DNA from 3 places in the Martelella endophytica genome. Region 3 is predicted to be linked to each of the others. Evidence: predicted binding sites of a transcription regulator. Region 3 holds the regulator's gene; each other region holds the start of a gene.
What was found. The regulator PhoB, encoded in region 3, activates phosphate uptake and scavenging genes when phosphate is short. The targets are predictions, from matches to a motif close to TGTCATNNANCTGTCAT.
Positions count from the first base shown of each region.

Region 1: a site for PhoB is predicted at 1,329-1,345, ahead of TM49_RS00030 (alkaline phosphatase). Genes of this name have one in related genera too.
Region 2: a site for PhoB is predicted at 1,257-1,273, ahead of ugpB (sn-glycerol-3-phosphate ABC transporter substrate-binding protein UgpB). Genes of this name have one in related genera too.

Region 1 is NZ_CP010803.1:6,104-8,368, reverse strand. Features, by position in the region: gene TM49_RS00030 (alkaline phosphatase) at 1-1,268, opposite strand, end outside; gene TM49_RS00025 (DedA family protein) at 1,412-2,038, opposite strand; gene TM49_RS00020 (hypothetical protein) at 2,031-2,265, opposite strand, start outside.
Region 2 is NZ_CP010803.1:4,477,658-4,479,922, forward strand. Features, by position in the region: gene rsmI (16S rRNA (cytidine(1402)-2'-O)-methyltransferase) at 1-835, shown strand, start outside; gene TM49_RS20890 (YraN family protein) at 828-1,187, shown strand; gene ugpB (sn-glycerol-3-phosphate ABC transporter substrate-binding protein UgpB) at 1,344-2,265, shown strand, end outside.
Region 3 is NZ_CP010803.1:1,299,857-1,302,121, forward strand. Features, by position in the region: gene pstB (phosphate ABC transporter ATP-binding protein PstB) at 1-306, shown strand, start outside; gene phoU (phosphate signaling complex protein PhoU) at 338-1,051, shown strand; gene phoB (phosphate regulon transcriptional regulator PhoB) at 1,084-1,767, shown strand.

The DNA of each region.
Region 1 (2,265 bases), 1.3 Mb from region 3:
GTATCCGGGTTCGACTTGGCGAATTCGACGGCCTTGGCGATTGCCTGGTCGAACTCGATGGTGTCAACGACGGCGCGGTCCCAATCCATCGGATGGCTCATCTTGTCGATCGAGGCGCCCTCGACCATCAGGAAGAAGCCGTCCTTGTTCTGCGAAAGCCGGTCGATCGCTGTCTCGGTCATTTCAACGAGGCCGGGCTGGTCCGGGAATTTTTCCACCGTACCCTTCTTCAGGAAGGAGCGGTCGAGCTTGGTGTCCATGTTGCCGGTGTGGAACAGGCCGAGGATCTTGCCGGCGTTGTTCTTCGCGGCGTCTTCCAGCGAGGCGGCGTCGATGGCGACCGTGTAGCCGGCATCCGTGAACATCTGGATATAGTCCTTGTCGTCCTTGCGCTTGGAGCCGGGCACGTCGGACTTCAGGAAATAGGCAGAGCCGCCGCCGAGGATGACGTCGGGCTGAACCTCATAGAACATGCCGACGATATCGGCCTTGTCGCCGCGAAGGCGGGTGTGGGCGACAATGGCGGCCGGCGTCGCGTCTTCGATCTCGGCGGTGGAGACGACGCCGATCGACTTGCCGGTCTGGCGGCGCAGCGCCTCGGCAATGGTTTCGACCTTCGGGTCGTCCTGGCTCGCCGGCGTGCGGTCGGCATAGACGCCGAGCGCGTTCACGCGGGTCTTGTGGCCGGTCATGTAGGCCGACATGGTGTTGGCCGAGTCGGTGGCGATCGAATGGGTCGAGGAGGTGCCGATGAAGGCGGCCGGCGGAATGTCGTCCATGGCGAGACGACCGTCGGCCTTGCCCTCGGTCATGCCCTTGGACATGATGCGGGCGGCCGTGCGGTGCGCGACCGAAAGGCCGTCGCCGAGGAAGAAGATGACATTCTTGGCCTTGGCCACCGACGGTGTGTTGTAGACGGTCCAGTTGACGGTCTTTTCTTCCGCGTCGCCGGCCTTGACGGAGACGGTGTAATCGCCGGCGCTGGCGAGCGAAAGATCACGCAGGATCAGCGCGGAACCGAGGCTCGCGTCGTCCTTGCCCTTTTCGTCGGAAACGAATTCGGCCTCGTGGCCGAAGACATCGGCATAGGCCTTGCCGTTGACGGTGACGTCGATATCGGCGGCGTCGTAGACCTGGTCGAGTTCGACCTTGAAATCGAACGGCGAGCCGACGAGGATCTTCGCCCGGTCGAGCGGATAGATGGTGGCGGCATTGGCGGCGCCGGCGAGGAAGGTCGCGGCGGCGAGAACGGCGAGACGAGCGCGCATGGGAACCTCTTTGAGAAGAGTGGCTGAAGCGTTGATGCCCATCCGCGATAATCCCGCCCGGTGACAGGCGAATGACGTATTGTTATACCATCTCGGCGTGCAGTCACGGCCGGAGCGGCCAACATTGGGCGCCGGAAGTCCGGTTACATCCGGCCGCGCGGTTTGATGCTGCGGCGCCGGCGGCCCTGCACGATCCGGGTGATGCGCCACCCGAGGAACAGCGCGACCACACCGGCGGCGAGGAAGCCGCTGGCATTGCCGGCGATCTGGGCCACGGCGACGATGTTTTTCGCGAACATGAAGCCGAGAAAAATATAGAAATTCACCCAGATCATCTGGCCGGGGATCGCCGAGAGCGTGAACACCTTCCAGCGCATGCCGGCTGCGCCCGCGACCGGATTGACATAGGGGCCGATCATCGCCAGCAGCCAGCGCGTCAGGAAGATCGCGATCGCGCCGCGGCGGTGGAGATATCCGCGCGCCCGACGCACCAGCCGCCGGCTCTTCGTCCCGCGCGCGGCATACCGGGAGACGAGCCGGCTGCCGCCGATACGGCCGGTCCAGTAGCCGATCTGGTCGGACGTGCAGGCGGCTGTCAGGCAGGCGCCGACGGTCGGCGCATAGGGGAGGTCGCCTGAGGCCACCAGCGAGCCACCGACAAGCATGATCAGCGCCGAGGGCAGCGGCACGCCGAGACATGACAGCATCACGCAAAGCGCGATGACCGGCACGCCGTAGATCGGCACCAGTGCCAGAAACTGTTCACTCATCGGCATCGGATTTCGCGCTTTCATAGTCGTCGAGCGCGTCAGCAATCTCGATTTCGAGTTCGTCGAGTGTGAGCCCCTTGGCGGTGGCGATCTGCCGGAGCATCAGGCGTCGGCCATAGACCTCCGGAAGGTCGAGCGCCTCGGCCAGGCGGTCCGAGGGGATATGGTAGATCATGGCGACGTGACCGAGTGTCATCCAGCTTTTCAGGTCGAGATCGCGATGTTCG
Region 2 (2,265 bases), 1.6 Mb from region 3:
GGCGCCGGGGCTCTATCTTGTTGCGACCCCGATCGGCAATCTTGGCGACATCACCATAAGGGCGCTGGAAACGCTGGCCGGTGCCGATATTCTCGCCTGTGAGGATACCCGCGTCACCCGCAAGCTGCTCGACCGCTTCGCCATTCGCAAGCGTCCGTTCGCCTATCACGAACACAATGCGGAACAGGCCGGCGAAAAGCTGATGGAAGCGCTCCGCGATGGCAAGAGCGTTGCGCTCGTCTCCGATGCGGGGACGCCGCTCGTTTCCGACCCCGGTTACCGGCTGTCGCTGTTGGCGATCGCCGAAGGCATCAGGGTGACGCCGGTTCCGGGCGCCTCCGCACCGCTTGCAGCCCTCGTCGGCGCTGGCCTGCCGAACGATGCCTTCTTCTTCGCGGGCTTTCCGCCGGCAAAGGACAAGGGGCGGCGCGACCGCTTCGCCGAACTGACCACGGTGCAGGCGACGCTGATCTTCTTCGAATCGCCCCACCGCATCGGCGCCACACTTGCAGCCGCCGCAGACGTTCTGGGGGCCGAACGCGCTGCCGCCGTCTGCCGGGAACTGACCAAGACCTATGAGGAATTCCGGCGCGGCACGCTTGCCGAGCTCGCCGCATCCTATCGCGATGCCGAGGTGAAGGGCGAGATCGTGCTGGTCATCGGCCCTCCCCTTGCCGATGCGGCGCCGGATGAACAGGACGTCGATGCGCTTTTGACCCGGCTTGTCGCCGACATGCCGGCTGCCAAGGCGGCCGCGCAGGCGGCAAAGGAAACCGGCCTGCCGCGCAAGGATCTTTACCAGCGGCTTCTCGCGATGAAGGACGGGGATGGATAACAGCGCCGGCAGACGGAGAGCAGAGCGCCGCGGCCGCAATGCCGAGCGGATCGCAGCACTTTACCTGCGGCTGAAGGGATATCGCATCATCACCACCCGTTTTCGCTGCCATGCCGGCGAAATCGACATCATCGCCATGAGACGCGACCTCGCTGTCTTCGTCGAGGTCAAGGCGCGCGCGGATGAACGGGTCGCCATCGACGCCGTGACGCCTTCGGCCATGCGCCGCATTCGTGCGGCATCGGACGTCTGGCTTGCAAGGCAGGAGGATGCACATCTTCTCTCCCAGCGTTATGACATTGTCGCTTGCCTGCCGGGGCGTCTCCCACGACATTTCATCGATGCGTTCTGACCATCCGAACACGAATTAAGCTCGAACGAACGCATTCCGAGCCTGCGTTTAACAAATTTGAAACAAAAGCGTCGCTCAGCCGTCATGCAAGCGCGCTACCTCCGTTCCATCATCTCAAGCGATGATTTCGAACCTTATCGAACGGGGACTTTCACGATGAAGAAATTTGTTCTGGCCGCGCTTGTCGTCGGCCTTTCGAGCTCGACGGCTTTCGCCGCAACCCAGGTTCAGTGGTGGCACGCAATGGGCGGCGAACTGGGCAAAAAAGTTGACGAAATCGTTGCTGGCTACAACGCCTCGCAGGACGAATACGAAGTTGTCGCTTCCTACAAGGGCGGCTACGCGGACACGATGAACTCGGCGATCGCTGCATTCCGCGCCGGCCAGCAGCCTGCCATCGTTCAGGTCTACGAAGTCGGCACCGGCACGATGATGGCCGCCAAGGGCGCCATCTACCCGGTCTATCAGCTGATGAGCGACACCGGCGAAGATTTCGATCCGAGCGCCTTCCTGCCCGCCGTCGTCGGCTACTACACCGACACCGACGGCAACATGCTTTCGATGCCTTTCAACTCTTCGACGCCGATCCTCTATTACAACAAGGACGTCTTCGAAAAGGCCGGTCTCGACCCGAATACGCCGCCGAAGACCTGGGCCGAAATGGAAGACTTCTCCAGGAAGATCGTCGATAGCGGCGCTGCTGACTGCGGCTTCACCACAGGCTGGGTATCCTGGATCCAGACCGAAAACCTCTCCGCCTGGCACAACGTTCCGCTCGGCACCGAGGAAAACGGCTTCGGCGGCCTGGACGCGCGCCTGACCATGAATGGTCCGGTTCAGGCCAAGCACTGGGGTAACCTGAAGAAGTGGGCCGATGACGGCCTCTACAAATATGCAGGCCCGGTTGGCGGTGACGATGCCCAGCCGCTGTTCTATGCGCAGACCTGCGCGATGATGATGAACTCGTCGGCTTCGCGCGCCGGTGTCATGGCCAACGCCAAGGACTTCAGCGTCGGCTTCGGCATGCTGCCTTACTATGACGACGTCGACGGCGCTCCGCAGAACTCCATCATCGGTG
Region 3 (2,265 bases):
GGTCAACAGCAGCGGCTCTGCATCGCCCGCGCCATCGCCGTCAGCCCGGAGGTGATCCTGATGGACGAACCCTGCTCGGCGCTCGACCCGATCGCCACGGCGCGCGTCGAGGAGCTGATCAGCGAGTTGAAGCAGAACTACACGATCGTGATGGTGACCCACTCGATGCAGCAGGCCGCCCGCGTTTCCGAGCGCACGGCCATGTTCCATCTCGGCCATATGGTCGAGGAAAACGACACCGACACGATCTTCACCAATCCGGCCGACAGCCGCACCCAGGATTACATCATGGGACGCTTCGGTTGAGCGCCTGCATTTACTGAGGGAAGGAACGACAATGGCCCCTTCGCATATTCTGACAGCCTTTGATGAAGAGCTGAAATACCTGCAGCGCCGCATTTCGGAAATGGGCGGACTTGCCGAGGAGATGGTGAGCGAATCGGTCGAGGCGCTGGTCAACACCGACAGCGCCCTTGCCCAGAAGGTGATTTCCGACGACCTGGTTCTCGACGAGGCCGAGCGCGAGATCGGCGACAAGGCGGTGGTGATCATCGCAAGACGCCAGCCGGTCGCCTCGGACCTGCGCGAAATCATGGGCGCGATCCGCATCGCCGCCGATCTCGAGCGCGTCGGCGACATGGCCAAGAACACCGCCAAGCGGGTGATCTCGGTGCAGGGCACCGGCGTGCCGCGCAAGCTCGCCCACGGCATCGAGCATCTGTCCGAACTGGCGCTGCTGCAGCTCAAGGAAGTGCTCGACGCCTACAATTCGCGCCAGGCCGACAAGGCCAATTCGATCCGCGAGCGCGACGAGGAGATCGACGCGATCTACACCTCGCTGTTCCGCGAGCTTCTGACCTACATGATGGAAGATCCGCGCAACATCACCACCTGCACGCATCTTCTGTTCTGCGCCAAGAACATCGAGCGTATCGGCGACCATGCGACCAACATTGCCGAGATGATCTACTACATCGCCACCGGCGCCCAGCCGCAGGGAGAGCGTCCGAAGGACGACAATACCGCGGCCGTCGGCTCCAGTGATACCTGAACGACAAGCCACGATAACGGAGTTTGAGATCCATGGTGCCGAAGATTGCCGTCGTTGAAGACGAAGAGGCCCTGAGCGTTCTGCTGCGATACAATCTGGAAGCCGAAGGCTATGAGGTCGAGACCATCCTGCGCGGGGACGAGGCCGAAATCCGCCTGCAGGAATGGGTGCCCGACCTGCTGCTGCTCGACTGGATGCTGCCCGGCGTCTCCGGCATCGAGCTCTGCCGGCGCCTGAGGATGCGTCCCGAGACCGAACGTCTGCCGATCATCATGCTGACCGCGCGCGGCGAGGAAAGCGAGCGGGTGAGGGGCCTTGCCATCGGCGCCGACGATTATGTGGTGAAACCGTTCTCGACACCGGAACTGATGGCCCGTGTCAGGGCGATCCTGCGCAGGGCCCGGCCGGAAGTGCTTTCCACCGTGCTCAAATGCGGCGATATCGAGCTCGACCGGGAGACCCACCGCGTCCACCGCAAGAGCCGTGAGGTCCGCCTCGGCCCGACCGAGTTCCGCCTGCTCGAATTCCTGATGAGTTCGCCCGGCCGCGTCTTCTCCCGCGCTCAGCTTCTCGATGGCGTCTGGGGCCACGACATCTATGTCGACGAACGCACGGTCGACGTCCATGTCGGCCGGCTGCGCAAGGCGCTGAACTTCTCCCAGATGCCCGACGTCATCCGCACCGTGCGCGGCGCGGGTTATGCGATGGAAGTCTGAGGGCTAGCGCATCGCCCCCAACCGATCTTCGCCCCTCAAGGGAGGGCTATCTCAGATGGCCTTGGATCTCGCTCCATATACTCTCTCCCGCTTGCGGGAGAGATGCCCCGAAAGGGGCAGTGAGGGTGAAGCAGCATGTCCGTTCTTGAGGACGTCAGCTTGGATAACGTCCCCCCTCACTGTCGCTGTCGCGACATCTCTCCCCTCCGGGGCGAGAAGACTTGAGGCTTTGCGGTGAAGCCATATGCGATAGCACCTCCTCAAGGAGGAGGGCAATGAAACGCAATTCCTTCTGCGAAGATGGTTTCCGTCATTGCGGCGGCCCAATGTTTCGTTATCTTCGGGGCGCCGGAGCGGGCGGTTGACCGCTCTTTCCGTATCGGGCGATTGATTTTTCCGCCTGAAAAGGGCACGGACAGAACCGAAGCCGCCGCGCGGCGCCACCCGAAGCCTTCCCCGGTTGCTCCTCCCGCAGCCGGCGCGCGAAGCCGGGCGAGA